DNA from 3 places in the Arthrobacter sp. YAF17 genome. Region 3 is predicted to be linked to each of the others. Evidence: predicted binding sites of a transcription regulator. Region 3 holds the regulator's gene; each other region holds the start of a gene.
The links. The regulator LexA, encoded in region 3, represses DNA repair genes until DNA is damaged. The targets are predictions, from matches to a motif close to TCGAACANNTGTTCGA.

Region 1 (5,819 bases), on a different contig from region 3:
TGGAGATGAGCTTGGTGTTGGGCAGGTGGGGGCCGCGGCACAGGTCGCACCAGACACTGTCCCCGCTCTTGCGGTCCACGTTGTCGTAGATGGCGATGTCGCCGGCGCCGACCTCGACGTTGACGCCTTCACCGGCGTCGGCGGCCTCGTTCTTCTTGCCGAGCAGTTCGAGCTTGTACGGCTCGTCCTTCATTGCCTCGCGGGCCTCGTCCTCGGACACCACGCGGCGGACGAACTTCTGGTTCTGGTTGATGATCTTGAGCATCATCTTTTCCAGGGTCTTCAGGTCTTCCGGGGTAAACGGCTCCTCGACGTCGAAATCGAAGTAGAAGCCGTCGGTGATGTACGGCCCGATGCCAAGCTTGGCGTCCGGGCGCAGCTGCTGCACGGCCTGGGCCATGACGTGGGCCGTGGAGTGGCGCAGGACGTTGAGTCCGTCCGGGGAATCGATGGTGACGGCCTCGACCGTGGCGTCCTCGGGCAGCGGCTGGTCCAGGTCCTTGAGCTCGCCGTTGACGCGGGCCACTACGACGTCGCGGCGCTCAAAAAAGAGTTCCGCGCCGGTGGTCCCGGTAGTCACCTTGGTCTCTTCGCCATCGACGAGAAGGGTGATCTGCTGGGCATCTGACACGGGTGTCTCCTATTCAAAGTTAAGGCTTCGTAGCTTGTGGCGTACGGGGACCACAGCCAGCCTCGTCCATGCTATCGGTTTCTGAAGAGGCCAACCAACGCGCCACTCAGCCTCCCAGCCCGGTAATTGCGAGGTGGCGGGTGATGCCGTCAAGGGGTCCCGGTGGCTCGGGTTCCCGGGTGTCCGGGATTCCGGAGGCCGGGACCGGGAAGGGCAGGGTCTCGGTGCGGCTCAGGTCCCAGGCCATGCTGGCGCTGATGCTGATGCCCCGCGGCCCGGTCCGCCGGGTGGTTCCCCGGATTAGCAGCAGCCGGGTGCCGAACAACAGTGGACCTGCCAGCTCCTGGGCCTCATGGAAGAAGACCGAGTCCACGCAGCCCGTGCCGTCGTCGATGCTGATAAATACCACCCGGCGGCCGCCCCGCATGGGAGGGGTCTGTGTGGCGACGCGGACTCCGGCGACCAGCACCTCGGTGCCGTTGCGCAGTCCCAGCAGCTTGTCCGCGGTGGTGACGCCGAGGCGGTCCAGGAGCGGCCGGTGGCTGGCCATCAGGTGGTCGCTGACGTCAACGGCCATCAGGTCCAGCTCGGCCCGGACGGTATCCACCAGGGTGGGGGCGGGCAGCAGGGCCTTGAGGTTTTTCAGTTCGACGTCGCCCAGCGGCAGTGCGAGCTGCCCTTCGATCACGTCCACACCCTTCCGGTGTGGCCGGCTTTGCAGTGTCTGCAAGTGCTGGACCAGGTCGGCGCGGTTGGCGGTCCCGCCGGAGGCGCGGTGGAGGGAATCGAAGGCGCCCAGCTGGGCCAGCCGCTGGATGCTGGGTTTGCTCAGCCGGGACCTGGCCCGCAGGTCCGCGAGCGAGTCGTAGGGCTGACCGGCCACGATCCGCTTCAGCTCGGTTCCCGAGAGTCCGTAGATGCCGTTCAGGCTCAGCCTGATGCCCAGCTTTCCGCGGTCCGGGCCGGCGGCCACCCGCTCTACCCTGTACTCGGCCTGGCTGCGGTTGATGTCCAGGGGCAGGATGGGGATTCCCAGCCGCCGCGCCTCTGCCACCAGGAGCCGCTTGGGGTACATGCCCGGATCGTGTTCCCACAGCCCGGCGAGGAACGCCTCCGGATGGTGGGTCTTGAGCCAGGCCGACTGGTAGGTGGGCACGGCAAAGGCGGCGCCGTGGGCTTTGCAGAACCCGAAGCTGCTGAAGGCCTTGAGGGTGCCCCAGACCTTGTCCACCACCTCGGGGCTGTACCCCCGGGCCCGGGCCTCCTTCCGGAAGAACTCCTCCACCCTGTATTCCAGGACCTCGTTGCCGAGGGCGCGCCGGAATTCGTCCGCACGCGCCAGCCCGCATTCGGTCATGACGTCGAAGGTCTTCAGGATTTGCTCATGGAAAACGGTGACCCCGTGCGTCTCCTGGAGGACCGGCTTGAGGTCCGGGTGCGGGTAGACCTCGGGGGCGAAGCCGTGCCGGTGCTCCAGGAAGGGCCGGACCATGTCCGATTTCATCGGGCCCGGCCGGAACAGGGAGATGTCGATAATGAGGTCGTTGAACTCCCGGGGGGCGAGTTTGCCGATCAGCTCCCGCTGGCCCGGGGATTCGATCTGGAAGCAGCCCAGGGTGTGGGTGCTGCGGATCAGCTCGTAGGTGGGTTCGTCGTCGAGCGGCACGGCGTTGAGGTCGATGCTGCCGTCCTCGGCGATGTAGTCCGGACCCGTCCCGTCCGGCCCCGCCGGGTGCGCCCCGGCGGCCACCACTTCGGCTTTGGAGGGATGCAGGCGGATGACCTCGCGGACGGCGAAGGCCATGGCGCTTTGCATCCGGACCCCCAGGACGTCGAGTTTGAGCATGCCCATCGGGTCCATGTCGTGCTTGTCGAACTGGCTCATGGGCAGGCCGAGTCCGCTGGGCTGCACGGGCGTGCGGTCCAGCAGGGTGGCGTCCCCCAGGATGACCCCGCAGGGGTGCATGGAGATATGGCGCGGCAGCCGGTCCAGCCGTTCGGTGAGGTCCACCAGCAGGTCCAGCTGCTGGTTCCCGCTGAAGTCGCGCTGCCCCACCCGGATGGCAAATTCCTTCAGCTCGGGCTTCTCCTCGAGGGCTTCGCGGAAGTTCCGGGCCGAGAAACGCCACAGCTGCTTGGCGATGTCCCCGATCTCGCCCTCCTCCATGCCCAGGGCCAGGCCGGCGTCGCGCACGGCACCGCGGGCGCGGTAGCCGTTCTGCATGCTCATCAAGGTGACGCGCTCGGAGCCGAAGCGCTCAAAAATCTTGCGGTACACGTTGTGCCGTTCGGCGCTTTCGACGTCGATGTCGATGTCCGGCAGGGTGGCACGGTCCCGGGAGAGGAAGCGTTCGAAGATCAGGTCGTGCTGCAGCGGGTTCACCTGGCTGACGTCGATCAGGTAGTTGACCAGGCTGGATGCCCCCGAGCCGCGGGCGGCCGCCCGGACTCCCATGTCCAGGATCATCCGGGAGACTTCGGCAACGGTCAGGAAGTACGCGGCGAAGCCGAGGCTGTCGATGATCCGCAGCTCGTGTTCCAGCCGCGAGCGCAGCTCCCCGGCGGGTTTGCCGGCGATCCCGGGGAAACGCCTGCTGATGCCTGCTTCGCACCGCTGGGTGAGCTCGAGGAGGGCGTCCCCGGCGATCCCGATCACCGAGGCTTCCGGCACCACCGGCTGTTTCCACCCCATGTCCGTCACCGGATCCATCCGGCAACGGTCCGCGAGCGCCTCGGTCTGCGCCATCAGGCTCTTGAGGTCGGCGGCACCGTATCCGGCGGCGTGCATGATCTCCTTGCCGAGCTGGAGCATCCGGTCCGCGGATTTGAGCCAGCCCTGCCCGTTGGGCTGCAGCAGCGGGGCAGCGGAAAGTTCGGGCAGCGATTTCAGTGTGCGGGCGGAGTCCAGCACATCCGCGGTGGCCGCGCCGTCCTCTGCCACGTAACGCACGGCGTTGCTCAGCATGGCTGGCACCCCGTGTTCGGCGGCGAGTTTGAGCATCCGTACCGCGTGGGCGGTGCTGAGCGGTTCCCCGGGCGGGCTGAGCTGGCTGACCACCTCGGCGGCAATGGTTCCGGCCGGCATGGCGTCGAGCCAGCGTTTGAACAGGGTGCGGGGGCGCAGGTAGCGCCTCCCTCCCATGGCGCGTCCGACGTCGGAGTCCGGCCCGATCAGCACGGTCAGCACCGGCTTGAGCGTTTCCGGGTGCAGGGTACGGGAGGCCAGCTCTGCCCGGGTCACGGCGACGGGCACCGCTCCCCCGGCCTTTCCAGTGGTGCGGGCATGGGCATCGGAGATCAGCCGGCACAGCGCACGGTAGCCAGCGCCGTCGTTATGCCCATGGGCCAGCACGACGACGCGTCCTCCCACCTGGGTGCGGAGGTCGCCGTCGTCGTCAAAGACCGCAAGGTCCACTCCGACGATCGGATCCAGCCCGGCCGCCATGCAGGCCTTCAGGTGCTTGACCGTCCCGTAGAGGCCGTCGCGGTCTGTGCAGGCGAGCGCCGTCGCCCCGTCTGCGGCGGCGGCTACCGCCAGCTCATCCGGCCAGGAGACCCCGTAGTGGGCGCTGAAGGCGGTGGAGACATGGAGATGGGTGAAGCTCATGCCGATTCGGGTTTCCGGTGAAGCAGGGCGTCATGGATCCTCAGCAGGCGCCAGCGTCCGCTGCCGACATGCCGGGTGAGGTCAAGTGTGAGGCTTTCCGGGTCGGGGGAATCTGCCCGGCGCACCTGAACCCGCCAGATTTCGTGGTCCACGAGTCCCGGGCCGCTGCCCAGCGGCGCCCGCTGCTCTTCCGCCCACCATTGGCGGCGCTCAAACCAGCGGACCGGTTCGGCGCAGACGGTGTAGTGCCGGCCTGCCCAGTCCAGCTTCAGGGGCTGGCCGGAGGGTGTGCAGACGACGTCCACCGACTCGCTGAACATGCCCATCGTGCCTCCCGGACCGCGCCATCTGTAAGAACCATCTGGCCAAACAGCCAGCAACTATTCGAACATATCTTCGAACAATTCCAGTCTACGACGGCGCCGGGGGAAAACCTAGATCAGGGGTGGACGGACGCAGGCACAGGTAGCAGGATTGATCCATGAGCTCCCATAACGCACTTCTGAAGCAGGTAAGCATCGCCGCCGAGGACACGTCCTTGGTGGCGAAGTTCGATATAGACGGAAACATCCCCGGCCAGGGCGCCTACGTGGTGGGGCTGTTAGCGGCGACTCCCGATCATTCCCACCAGCGACGCATGGGGATCGAGTTCATGAACGGGGAAGCTGTGTCCTTCTATTGCTTCAGTCATGACGGCACGGAGGAGAACTTTGACCTCAAGGGAGTTGAGCACTCCGGCAACACCATTACCGGGCACTTTCCGCTGAGCACCATCATGGGCCTGGCCAAGGGGCACCTCATGACGGCCTTCAGCGACTGCGACGGCCGCGACTACCAGGCGAACGTTCCGGTGGAGGAGGCCCTCTAGGCCCCTCGCCCTAGGAGCTGGCTTTGTAGACTTCCAGCTCGAGCGTGATGAACGCGTCGATCATRGCCCGGTASGTCTTCTCYACYAGMTCGACGTCGATATCCTTATTTTCCGCCGTGGCGCGGACGTGTTCGATAACCCGCTCCACGCGCCCGGGGGCCCGCACCTCGGCGCTGTCAGCCTTGAGGGTTCCGGCGATCCGGATCAGGCGCTCGCGGCGGCCGATCAGCGACACGATCTGCTCGTCCACCTCGTCCACGGCCACCCGCACGGCGGCGAGCTGCTCCCGGTCGGCCTTGGCAGCTTTTTCGTCTTGGTGATTTGTGGACATGTGCATGACAGTATCGAATGATGCAGCCACGAGTCGATTTAATCTCACTGGGTGTCCGCAGTGTTGACGCCTCCCGCAGTTTCTATGTAGATGGCCTGGGCTGGCCCGTCCACCGGGAAGTCCGGGGCGAGGTCCTGTTCATCCAGGCCAATCACGGCCTCGTCCTCTCGCTCTGGGACGCCGGGCGGATGCAGGCCGAAGCGGCCGTTGATTCCCCGGCCGGGGTTCCCACCATCACCCTGAGCCACAACCTGGGCAGCGCGGCGGAAGTCGACTGGGTGATGGCAGAGGCCGAGTCCGCCGGAGCTGCCATCATCGCCGAGCCGAGAACCCAGCCCTGGGGCGGCTACACCGGTTACTTCGCCGACCCCGACGGCTACCG
Region 2 (5,819 bases), on a different contig from region 3:
CCATCATCGATGACGGAGTAGTCGGCGGGGACGTCCCGGCGATCCTGCGGTTGGGGTCCTGGATGGCCGCGATCGCCCTGGTGCAGGTCGTCACGGCCATTGCCGCCGGCTATCTGGGCGCCGTCGCGGCCATGGAGCTGGGCCGGGAACTTCGCGCAGAGCTGTTCGCCAAAGTGCAGTCCATGTCCTCCCAGGAAGTCGCCGCGTTCGGCGCTGCCAGCCTGGTCACGCGGGCAACCAACGATGTCGCGCAGATCCAGAACCTGGTGGTCCTCGTGTTCACGATGCTGGTCGCCGCGCCGGCGATCTTTGTCGGCGGGATCGTGCTGGCCCTGCACCAGGACATCGCCCTGTCCGGAATCGTGGTCGCTGTGATCCCGGTGCTCGCCGTCATCATGATCCTGATCGTCCGGCGGCTCGTGCCCCTCTACCGGCAGGGCCAGGAACTCATCGACCGGACCAGCCGGATGCTGCGTGAGCAGATCATCGGGGCCAATGTCATCCGCGGCTTTGTCCGCCAAAGTTACGAGATCCGGCGTTTCGACTCGCTCAACAAGGACCTGACGAAGAACAACCTGCGGTCCGCGCTGCTGGTCGCCGGAATGATGCCGCTGATCATGCTGGTGGTCAATCTGTCCTCTGTCGGTGTGGTCTGGTTCGGCGGACACCGGATCGAGGCCGGCGAGATGCGGCTGGGCGCCTTGACGGCGTTCATCGCGTATATCCTGCAGATCCTGATCGCCATCATGATGGCCATGTACGTCTTTATGACGGCCCCGCGGGCGGCAGCCTGCGCGGAGCGGATCCAGGCGGTCCTCGACACGGCGCCGGCGATCACGGACGGCCCGGGCGGCGCCACCCCCGAGGGCCACGCAGTGCAGTTCCGGAACGTCTCCTTCGCGTATCCCGGCGCCGAGGCTCCGGTCCTCGACGGGGTCAGCTTCACGGCCGTTCCCGGGACCGTGACAGCCGTCATCGGCGCCACGGGCAGTGGCAAAACCACCCTTCTGAACCTGTTGCCCAGGTTCCTCGCCGCTACCGGCGGGAAAATCAGCATCGGCGGCTGCGATGTGCGCGGCCTCCCGCTGGACACTTTGCGGAGCCTGATCGCCGTCGTACCCCAGCATTCCTATCTGTTCTCCGGGACGCTTGCCGGGAACCTGCGGATGGCCGCCCCGTCGGCGACGGACGAGGACCTGTGGCGTGTGCTGGGCAGCGCGCAGGCGGAGGGGTTTGTGCGGAAGCTGCCGCTGGGACTGGAGGCGCCGGTGAGCCAGGGCGGCACGAATTTCTCCGGCGGGCAGCGGCAGCGCCTGTGCATCGCACGCGCCCTGCTTCGGGAGGCTCCCGTGTACTTGTTCGACGACAGCTTCTCGGCACTGGACTACGGCACCGACTACCGGCTCCGCGAGGCCATGGCGCCGCTGCTGCGCACGGCCACCGTCCTGGTTGTCGCCGAACGGGTGGCGACGATCGTGGACGCGGGCCTGATCCTGGTCCTTGAGGACGGCCGGCTGGTGGCGCAGGGAACACATCAGCAGCTGATGGAATCCTCGGCGAGCTACCGGGAAATCGCCGCCTCCCAGCTGGTGCTGGAGGAAACCCTGTGACCCCGGAACAGGCGGTCGGCGCCGGCACGGATGCACCTGCCGCGCGGGACGCCAAAGACCAGCCCCTGGTGGACACCCCGTCCGGCGGCCGCAGCCAGTCCCTCCCGGTGATGGCCCAGGAGGAGGCACCGACGGGCAGCCGGTTCCGCTGGCGGACCGCCGGGCGCCTGCTCGGACTGCTGCGGCCGTCCAAGTGGCGGATGGTGGGAGTCATCGCCGCCACGTGCGCGTTCGTGGTACTCAACGTGGCGGCGCCGAAGGTCCTGGGTGACGCCACCGACGTCGTGGTTGCGGGTGTGGTCGGGGGATCCTTCAACGAGGAAATGCTCGCCGCGCTGCTGGCGGGGGTGTCCGTGATGTACCTGGGGGCTTCCGTCTTCAGCTGGATCCAGGGCACCCTGACAGCCGTCGCCGTGCAGCGCCTCGGCTACGGGCTCCGGGCCTCGGTGGAGGCCAAACTGCAGGTGCTGCCGTCCAGCCATTTTGATGAGCAGCACCGCGGGGACGTGCTGAGCCGCGCCACGAACGACGTCGACAACATCGCCCAGGCCCTGAATCAGCTGCTCAACCAGCTGATCATGTCGCTGCTGATGCTCTCCGGGGCGCTGGCCATGATGCTGTGGCTCTCCCCGGTTCTGGCCCTGGTTGCGCTGGTCTCCGTCCCGGTATCAACGCTCATCACCGTCCTCGTGGCCAGGAAGTCCCAGGCCCATTTCGCCGAGCAGTGGGGAAGCACCGGCGAACTGCACGCCCAGCTGGAAGAATTCTTCACCGGCCACGAGGTACTCATGGCCTTCGGCCGGCAGGATGCCGCCGCTGCCAGTTTCAAGGACGGCAACGACAAGTTGTACCGGGCCAGCGCCCGCGCCCAGTACGTTTCCGGCGTTGTTCAGCCCCTGATGGTCTTTGTGTCCAACCTCAACTACATCGCCGTTGCCGTCGTCGGGGCGCTCCAGGTGCTGGCCGGCGCCATGACCATCGGCGGCCTCCAGGCCTTCATCCAGTTCACCCGGCTCTTCAGCCAGCCGATGGGGCAGATTGGCGGCATGCTCACCCTGATGCAGTCCTGCCTCGTTTCGGCCGGCCGGGTCTTCGAACTCCTTGACGCGCCGGAGATCCCGGCGGAGCCCGGCGTCACCGGCGCTGACCCAAGCGCCGCGCGGTCCGTGGCGGACCCGGCCGAGGAGGCGGCGTCCGCGGCAGACCCGGCCGACACCGCTGGCCGGGTCTACGGCCGGGTCGCCTTTGACCAGGTCACCTTCGGCTACAGCACCGGCTCGCCGGTGGTCCAGGATTTGTCCTTCACCGTCGAACCCGGGCAGACCGTGGCTATCGTGGGCCACACCGGCGCCGGCAAGACCACCGTGGTGAACCTCCTGATGCGCTTCTACGAACTGGAATCCGGCCGCATCACTGTCGACGGCACGGACATCGCTGATCTGTCCCGGGATGAACTGCGGTCCAGGTTCGGAACGGTGCTGCAGGACGCGTGGCTGTTCACCGGCAGCATCCGGGACAACATCGAGTACGGGCGCCCCGGCGCCGGCGAAGCGGATATTGTTGCCGCGGCGCAGGCCAGCCACGTGGACCAGTTCGTCCGATCCCTCCCCGGCGGCTACGCCACCATGCTCGGCAACGACGGCGACTCGCTGAGCCGCGGCCAGCGCCAGCTCATTTCCATCGCCAGGGCGCACCTGGCCGGGCGCAGCATCCTGATCCTCGACGAAGCCACCAGCTCCGTCGACAGCCGCACCGAACTGCAGATCCGGCAGGCGATGCAACGGCTCCGGCACGGCCGCACAAGCTTCGTCGTTGCCCACCGCTTGTCCACCGTGCGGGACGCTGATCTAATTCTGGTCATGGACCAAGGACGGATCGTTGAACAGGGGACCCATCAGCAGCTGATGGCCAAGTGCGGGCTCTACGTGGAATTGTACGAGGCGCAGTTCGCCCGCCGCGAACAGCCTAAGAGTGCCCAGGAGCCCGGACAGTGACGACCAGTGATACTTCAGCAACATCAGTGACACCCTTCCCCGGCGCCTGGCGGCCCAATCCGGGCAGCACCGTCCCGTTGTTTGAACAGCTCCGGCTCAACATCATCGAACGGGCCGACAACGGGACCCTGGCGCCCGGAACGAAGCTCCCCGCAGTCCGGAGCCTCGCCGGCGAGCTGGCCGTCGCTCCGCACACTGTGGCGCGCGCCTACAAGGAATTGGAGGCCGCCGGCGTCGTGGTGACCCGCGGCCGGAACGGGACGGTGGTGTGCGCCCGGGACGAGGCCTGGAGCTCGCTCTCCGACGCCGCCGCCGAATTCGCAGCCTCGGCCAAGGCCCAGGGTGCCAGCTTCGCCGAGGCCGTGCAGCTGCTCGCCGCCGCCTATGACCGCGAGTAGCCGGCCGCTAACACAGCGGCCGGCAGTCCCCGGCGCGGGACACGGCCGGGAATGGATATTCGAAGAAGTTTTCGATTAGCATTGGTAGCGTGCCTAAAGCCGTAGCTGAAGATCCAGCCGTTGATACCCAGCCCGCCGCAGTCCCGGAGACTGCAGTTCCCAAGGACTCCGCAAAGCCGGGACGCGCCGTCGAAACCCGCCCCGCAGTGACACGACCGGACATGTCCCGGCTCGTCGTCAAGGGCGCGCGGGAGCACAACCTGCGCAACGTGGACCTCGATCTGCCGCGCGATTCAATGATCGTGTTCACCGGTCTCTCGGGCTCCGGCAAGTCTTCCCTGGCGTTCGACACGATCTTCGCCGAGGGCCAGCGCCGCTACGTCGAATCGCTCTCCGCCTACGCCCGGCAGTTCCTGGGCCAAGTGGACAAGCCCGACGTCGACTTCATCGAAGGGCTCTCGCCCGCGGTGTCCATCGACCAGAAATCCACCAGCAAGAACCCCCGTTCCACCGTGGGCACCATCACCGAGATCTACGACTACATGCGCCTCCTGTGGGCCCGTGTCGGCCGCCCGCACTGCCCCGTCTGCGGCGAGCCCGTCACGAAGCAGACCCCGCAGCAGATCGTCGACCAACTGCTGGAACTGCCGGATGGAACCCGCTTCCAGGTTCTGGCCCCCGTGGTCCGCGGCCGCAAGGGCGAATTCGTCGAACTGTTCAAGGAACTCACCGCCAAGGGCTACTCCCGGGCGCGGGTCGACGACAAGCTGATCCAGCTCAGCGATCCGCCCAAGCTCGGCAAGCAGTTCAAGCACACCATCGAAGTGGTCGTGGACCGACTCGTGGTCAAGGACGGCATCAGCCAGCGCCTCACCGACTCGGTGGAGACCGCCCTCGGCCTGGCCGAGGGGCGGATCCTGGCCGAGTTTGTGGACCTCGAAGAGGACCACCCCGAACGGATCAGGGCGTTCTCCGAGCACCTCGCCTGCCCCAACGAGCACCCGCTCGCGATCGACGAGATTGAACCGCGCTCGTTCTCCTTCAACAACCCGTTCGGCGCCTGCTCGGCCTGCAGCGGCATCGGCACCAAGCTGGAGGTTGATGAGGAACTCATCATCCCGAACGGCGAACTGTCCCTGGGGGAGGGCGCCATCGCGCCCTGGTCCCTCGGCACCGCCACCACCGAGTACTGGAACCGCCTGCTCGACGGCCTCGCCAGCGAACTCGGCTTCTCCATGACCACCCCGTGGGACAAGCTGTCCGAGGACGCCCGCCAGACGGTGTTGCACGGCAAGGACCACAAAGTGGTGGTGCAATACCGCAACCGCTTCGGCCGCGAACGCAAATACAGCACCGGCTTCGAGGGCGTCATCCAGTACGTTCACCGCAAGCACCTCGAAACGGACTCGGACTCGGCCCGCGACCGCTACGAGGAATACATGCGGCAGATCCCATGCCCGGCCTGCAACGGCGCGCGCCTGAACCCGGCGTCGCTCTCGGTGCTGATCAACGGCAAGTCGATCGCGGAGGTCGCCGCCCTGCCGATGCGCGAATGCGCCCACTTCCTGGACCACCTCGTCCTCACCGGCCGCGAAGCCCAGATCGCGAACCAGGTCCTCAAGGAGATCCAGGCCCGCCTGACCTTCCTCCTCGACGTCGGCCTGGAGTACCTGAACCTGGAACGGCCCTCCGGCACGCTGTCGGGCGGCGAGGCCCAGCGCATCCGGCTTGCCACGCAGATCGGCTCCGGCCTGGTGGGTGTGCTGTACGTCCTGGACGAGCCGTCCATCGGCCTGCACCAGCGCGACAACCGCCGC
Region 3 (5,819 bases):
GGCCACGCTGGCACTGCAGACCCAGATCGTGGGCCGTGACCTGCCCCGGCTGCTGAAGACCATCACCCCGGCGCTCGACCGGCCCGTCAAAGTCGCCCTCGTCAAGGGCCGGTCCAACTACGTGTGCCGCCACAAGCTCGAAGGCGGCTTCCCCTCCGAAGAACCGTCGGAGGGCCAGCTCTTCTCGCTCGGCGAGGACACCTCCGTGCCGCACTTCGCCGCGGCCATGGGCGGTCCGTCCTCCCAGCTCGGCAAGGAGGTCGTCCGGCTGCGCGAGTGGGCCGAGGACACCGTGACAGGGGACCGCGACGAACTCCTGCCCGGCGTCACGGACCGCGCCTGGCGGCAGGTCTCCGTCACCTCCATGGAGTGCCTCGGCGCGCAGAAATGCCCCCTGGCAGCCGAATGCTTCAGCGAACTGGCCCGGCAAAACGCCGCGGACGCCGACGTCGTGGTCACCAACCACGCGATGCTGGCCGTCAGCGCCTTCGAAGGCCTCGCCGTGCTGCCGGAATACGACGTCGTGGTGGTCGATGAAGCCCACGAGCTCCAGGACCGCGTGACCGGCGCCGTGTCCGGCCAGCTTTCTGTGGCCATGGTGCACGCCGCCGCGTCCGGGGCACGGAAGCACGCCGGCATCACCGTGGACGCGCTGAACAACGCCGCATCCAACCTCGAACTTGCCATTGAGGGCGTCCCCAGCGGGCTTATGCCCAACGGCCTCAACAGCGAACAGCTGGACTGCGTGGACCAGTTGCGGGACGCCTGCCGCGCCGCGCTCTCGGATTCCAAGGGGGACAGCGCGAACACGGCCGACGGCGGCCGCCAGCTCGCGCGCTCCCGGCTCATGGTGATCCTGGAACTCTGTGAACGGCTGCTGGCAGCACGCGAGAACCGCGAAGTGGTCTGGTTTTCCCGCAACAGCACCTTCGACCCGCAGCAGGGCTACTCCCAGCCCGACGAGTCCGCCCCGGCGCTGGTCAATATCGCCCCGCTCAGCGTTGCCGGGCGGCTCCGCGAGGGCCTGTTCGCGGACCACACGGTCATCCTCACCTCGGCCACCCTGGCGATCGGGTCCGCTTTCGAACCTGCTGCCGGCGGCCTGGGCCTGGTGGGTCCAGGCGCCCCGAGCTGGACCGGCGTCGACGTCGGCTCTCCGTTCGAATACCCCAAGCAGGGCATCCTGTACGTTGCCAAGCATCTGCCCAAGCCCGGCCGCGGCACGTCCCCGGAAGCGCTCGACGAACTCGAGAAGCTGATCCGGGCCTCCGGCGGCGGGGCGCTGTGCCTTTTCTCGTCGCGGCGCGCCGCCGAGGACGCTGCCGAGGCCTTGCGGCCACGGCTGGACATGAGCATCCTCTGCCAGGGGGATTCCACCATGACGGCGCTGGTGAAGCAGTTCGCCGACGAGCCGGACACCTGCCTCTTCGGCACCATGTCCCTGTGGCAGGGCGTCGACGTGCCGGGGACCTCCTGCCGCCTCGTAGTGATCGACCGGATCCCGTTCCCGCGGCCCGACGATCCCCTGATGACGGCGCGGTCCCGGGCCGTGGCCCAGGCCGGCGGCAACGGCTTCATGAGTGTTTCCGCGACCCACGCTGCCATCCGTCTGGCCCAGGGCGCGGGCCGACTGATCCGCACGACGACGGACAAGGGTGTGGTGGCTGTGCTGGACTCGCGGCTGTCCACCGAACGCTACGGGGGATTCCTCCGCGCCGCCCTGCCGCCGTTCTGGCCCACCACGGACCCCGCCATCGCCGTCGCGGCTCTGGAGCGGCTCGCGAAGGAATCAGGGCAGCCCGCCACGTAGCCCCGCCGGGTTGGGACCCTGCCGGGACATGTGACCGGGCCGGGATGCGGGTCCCCGCGGCGTCCGCGGATTTTCCGGGACCCTGCCGCCGCCGGGGTGCCAGTAACCGGGAGGAACGCGAAAGGCCCCGTCCGGCGTGAACTGGTCAACGCCGGCGGGGCCGTGTTCGCAGGGACTGGGCAGCTCTGAGCTGCCGGGAGGTTCAGTCCTAGAGGGAGCGCAGCACCGAGACGACTTTGCCCATAATGACGGCATGATCGCCGAGGATGGGCTCGTACTGGGTATTCTGCGGCAGCAGCCAGGTGTGGCCGTCACGCTGGCGGAAGGTCTTCACTGTTGCCTCGTCATCCAGCAGGGCGGCCACAATGTCACCATTGACAGCATCGCCCTGCCTGCGCACCACCACCCAGTCACCGTCGCAGATGGCCGCATCGATCATCGAGTCACCGGCGACCTTGAGCATAAAGAGCTCGCCGTGGCCCACCAGCTGGCGGGGCAGGGGCATAACGTCCTCAACCACCTGGTCGGCCAGGATCGGTCCGCCCGCGGCGATCCGGCCCACCAACGGCACCATGGCGGTATCCGTGGCACTGGCCAGCTCCGAAACAGACAAGCCGCCGACACTGCGCAGGCCGCTGGACTTCTCGACGCCTGAAATTTTCGCGGTTCCCTCATCGAGGGTCAACGGCATCAGCACTTCCATGGCCCGAGGGCGCTTGGGATCACGCCGCAAGTAGCCGAGCTTCTCGAGCTGCGAAAGCTGGTGGGTCACGCTGGAAAGGCTCGCGAGGCCCACCGTGTCGCCGATTTCGCGCATGGACGGCGGGTACCCGTTGTCCGTCACGGAGCGCTGGATGGTCTCCAGAATCTTCTTTTGCCGGACGGTAAGGCTCTTGGGTGGCCGGGCTGCCTGCGGGCTCCGCTGGGTGGCCCTGCCGCCAGTGGCTTGTGCTGCCATGTTCGCCAACGCCTTTCCGTTCCGCCCGGCCGCTGTGGCTGCAGCTGCCGGGAACTTCCGGCCTGAAATGTCAGACCCTGCTGATCAACTGCAGAAGTGGTTGTTCTTTGACTCAAACGTAGGCCAGCCACACAGCTTTTTCAAACATTTGTTCTAGCGAGTCTCGACAATGTTCGTCAATAAGTGCTAAAACAGAACTAGCAAGATTCGAATATGTGTTCTAGTTTGGCGCAGTTCGGTTGGAACAGGTTATTCGTCTCTTTGTTCGAAGGTCAGGCCGGTTGGCGGCGGGTACGTGGAGTACGCCGGGCGGCACAGTATGGTCCAGGAGGGCTCAGTTCATGTCAGCATCAAGCGCGTTTCACGACACTTTCGGCCGCGACTCATTCGGCGACTATGGCCGGCCCGGCACCGGCACCGGCAGCGGCACAGGTCAGCCCGGCCAGTCCGGCCCCAGCGGTCGTGCCGAACAGGCAAAGCAGGCGCCGCTTAAGCTCACCCGGCGGGGGCGCTTCGTCTTCATTGGGGTGCCGCTCATCCTGCTGGCCGCACTGGTTCTCTCCTTCAGCGGATTCCTCAACGCCCCGGCAAAGGCGGCGGACTCTGCCGCCGAGCTGTCGTTGACACCCACAGTCTCGGTAACGGTGCAGCCCGGCGAATCCTTGTGGGCCATCGCCGAGGCAGTGGCGCCCGAGCGCGATCCCCGCGACGTCGTCGCCGACATCATCCAGCTGAACAACCTCGAGGCCGCCCGCGTCGTGCCGGGCCAGGCGCTCTTCATTCCGTCCAACTAGTTCGTTCCGGCCAGGCAGCTCCATCCAGATAGCTCAGGGGTCCCGTCGCTTGAGGGTCTCGAGGCGTTCCGCAGGGCGCCGACAGCCCCGCAAAGCGTCACAGTTTCCGGGCCCGCCGCGAACTCACTTAAACTGGACAAGTGACTGACCAGTTAGAGCGCCTGAACCGACTTCCCCTCCGGACCAACCTGCGGGGCCTGACCCCCTACGGGGCACCGCAGCTGGACGTCCCCATCCTGCTCAACGTCAACGAGAACACCCACGGCGTCCCGGCCGACGTCCTCGCGGCCATCTCCGACGCCGTCACCATTGCCGCCGCCGGACTGAACCGCTATCCGGACCGCGAATTCACGGAACTGCGGGAGGCGCTGGCCGAATACCTCGGGCACGGACTGGCCGCGGACAACATCTGGGCCGCGAACGGCTCCAACGAGGTTCTCCAGCAGATCCTCCAGGCCTTCGGCGGTCCCGGCCGCACCGCCCTTGGTTTCCCTCCCACATACTCCATGTACCCGCTGCTGGCTTCCGGCACGGACACCGGGTACATCGCCGGGATCCGCGCCGATGACTACGGGCTCAGTGCCGAGTCGGCCGCCCGGCAGGTCCGCGAACTCCAGCCGAACATCGTGTTCCTCTGCTCCCCGAACAACCCCACCGGCACCGGGCTTGGCCTGGACGTCGTCGAGGCTGTCTACGAGGCCGGCGAGGCCAGCCAGACCATCGTTATCGTCGATGAGGCCTACCACGAGTTCGCCCACAACGGCACGCCCAGCGCGCTGACGCTGCTGCCCGGCCGGGAACGGCTGATCGTTTCGCGCACCATGAGCAAGGCCTTCGCCCTGGCCGGAGCCCGTGTCGGCTACATGGCGGCAGCCCCGGAGGTCACCGACGCCCTGCGCCTGGTCCGGCTCCCGTACCACCTCTCGGCCATCACCCAGGCGACAGCCCTGGCCGCCCTGCACCACCGGGTCGCGCTGATGGCCGACGTCGAGGACATCAAGCGGCAGCGCGACAGGATCGTGGCCGAACTGCAGCGGATGGGCCTCAAGCCTGCCGCCTCCGACTCGAACTATGTCTTCTTCGGCGGTCTGGACAACCCGCACGAGGTCTGGCAGGAACTGCTGGATGCCGGGGTGCTCATCCGCGACGTCGGCATTCCCGGGCACCTTCGTGTCACCGCCGGGACTGAGACGGAAACCACAGCCTTCCTCGAAGCCCTCGAGCGGATCCTGGCCGGCCGCGCAGTGCAGCGCGCCTAGACTTAACCCAGGACATCCACCCTGCCCTGTTCGCCGGGCACCGTCGTCATCCAAAGGACACCCACATGAGCACCACCGGAACAACCGCTGCCGAGGGCCGGACCGCACGCATGGAACGGACCACCAGCGAGTCATCGGTGCTGGTCGAGATCAACCTGGACGGCACCGGCGTCTCGGACATCAGCACCTCGGTCCCGTTCTACGACCACATGCTGACGGCGCTGAGCAAGCACTCCCTGATCGACATGACGGTCAAGGCCACCGGCGACACACACATCGACGTCCACCACACGGTCGAGGACGTTGCGATCACCTTCGGCGAGGTCCTGCGCACCGCCCTCGGAAACAAGGCCGGGATCCGCCGCTTCGGCGAAGCCACAGTGCCCCTCGACGAAGCCCTCGCGCACGCCGTCGTCGATGTCTCCGGCCGCCCGTACCTCGTGCACGGCGGAGAACCGGCAGGCCAGGAGTACCACCTGATCGGCGGACACTTCACCGGTTCCCTCACCCGCCACGTCTTCGAGGCGATCACCCTGCACGCCGGCATCTGCCTGCACATGAACGTCACCGCCGGCCGGGACCCGCACCACATCGTCGAGGCCCAGTTCAAGGCCTTCGCCCGCGCCCTGCGCGCCGCCGTCGAACCGGACCCGCGCGTCGAGGGCATTCCCTCCACCAAGGGTGCGCTGTGACCGGCAAAGTGCTGAAGGACGGCGCCATCATCGACCCCGACGCCGGCGCGAAGCCGGCGTCGCCCGAGGGCAAGCCGACCGTCACGGTCCTCGACTACGGCTCCGGCAACGTCCGCTCCGCCGTCCGCGCCCTCGAGCGTGCCGGTGCCGAAGTGATCCTCAGTTCCAAGCCGCAGGACGTGCTCAACGCCGACGGCCTCGTGGTGCCCGGCGTCGGTGCGTTCGAAACGGTGATGCGCGAGCTCAAAGCCGTCGACGGGATCCGCATGATCGGCCGCCGCGTGGCCGGCGGCCGGCCGGTCCTGG

Region 1: AB4Y67_RS02620 (DUF6504 family protein) is a predicted target of LexA. The motif match lies at 4,623-4,638, and genes of this name have one in related genera.
Region 2: uvrA (excinuclease ABC subunit UvrA) is a predicted target of LexA. The motif match lies at 4,062-4,077, and genes of this name have one in related genera.

What each region holds. Positions count from the first base shown of each region.
Region 1 is NZ_JBFRDB010000001.1:557,664-563,482, forward strand. It holds gene thrS (threonine--tRNA ligase) at 1-631, opposite strand, end outside; gene AB4Y67_RS02615 (DNA polymerase III subunit alpha) at 738-4,238, opposite strand; gene AB4Y67_RS02620 (DUF6504 family protein) at 4,235-4,564, opposite strand; gene AB4Y67_RS02625 (hypothetical protein) at 4,720-5,106, shown strand; gene AB4Y67_RS02630 (chorismate mutase) at 5,117-5,443, opposite strand; gene AB4Y67_RS02635 (VOC family protein) at 5,458-5,819, shown strand, end outside.
Region 2 is NZ_JBFRDB010000001.1:284,689-290,507, forward strand. It holds gene AB4Y67_RS01385 (ABC transporter ATP-binding protein) at 1-1,610, shown strand, start outside; gene AB4Y67_RS01390 (ABC transporter ATP-binding protein) at 1,721-3,604, shown strand; gene AB4Y67_RS01395 (GntR family transcriptional regulator) at 3,601-4,002, shown strand; gene uvrA (excinuclease ABC subunit UvrA) at 4,224-5,819, shown strand, end outside.
Region 3 is NZ_JBFRDB010000009.1:50,437-56,255, reverse strand. It holds gene AB4Y67_RS09030 (ATP-dependent DNA helicase) at 1-1,810, shown strand, start outside; gene lexA (transcriptional repressor LexA) at 2,019-2,768, opposite strand; gene AB4Y67_RS09020 (LysM peptidoglycan-binding domain-containing protein) at 3,110-3,562, shown strand; gene AB4Y67_RS09015 (histidinol-phosphate transaminase) at 3,703-4,821, shown strand; gene hisB (imidazoleglycerol-phosphate dehydratase HisB) at 4,887-5,513, shown strand; gene hisH (imidazole glycerol phosphate synthase subunit HisH) at 5,510-5,819, shown strand, end outside.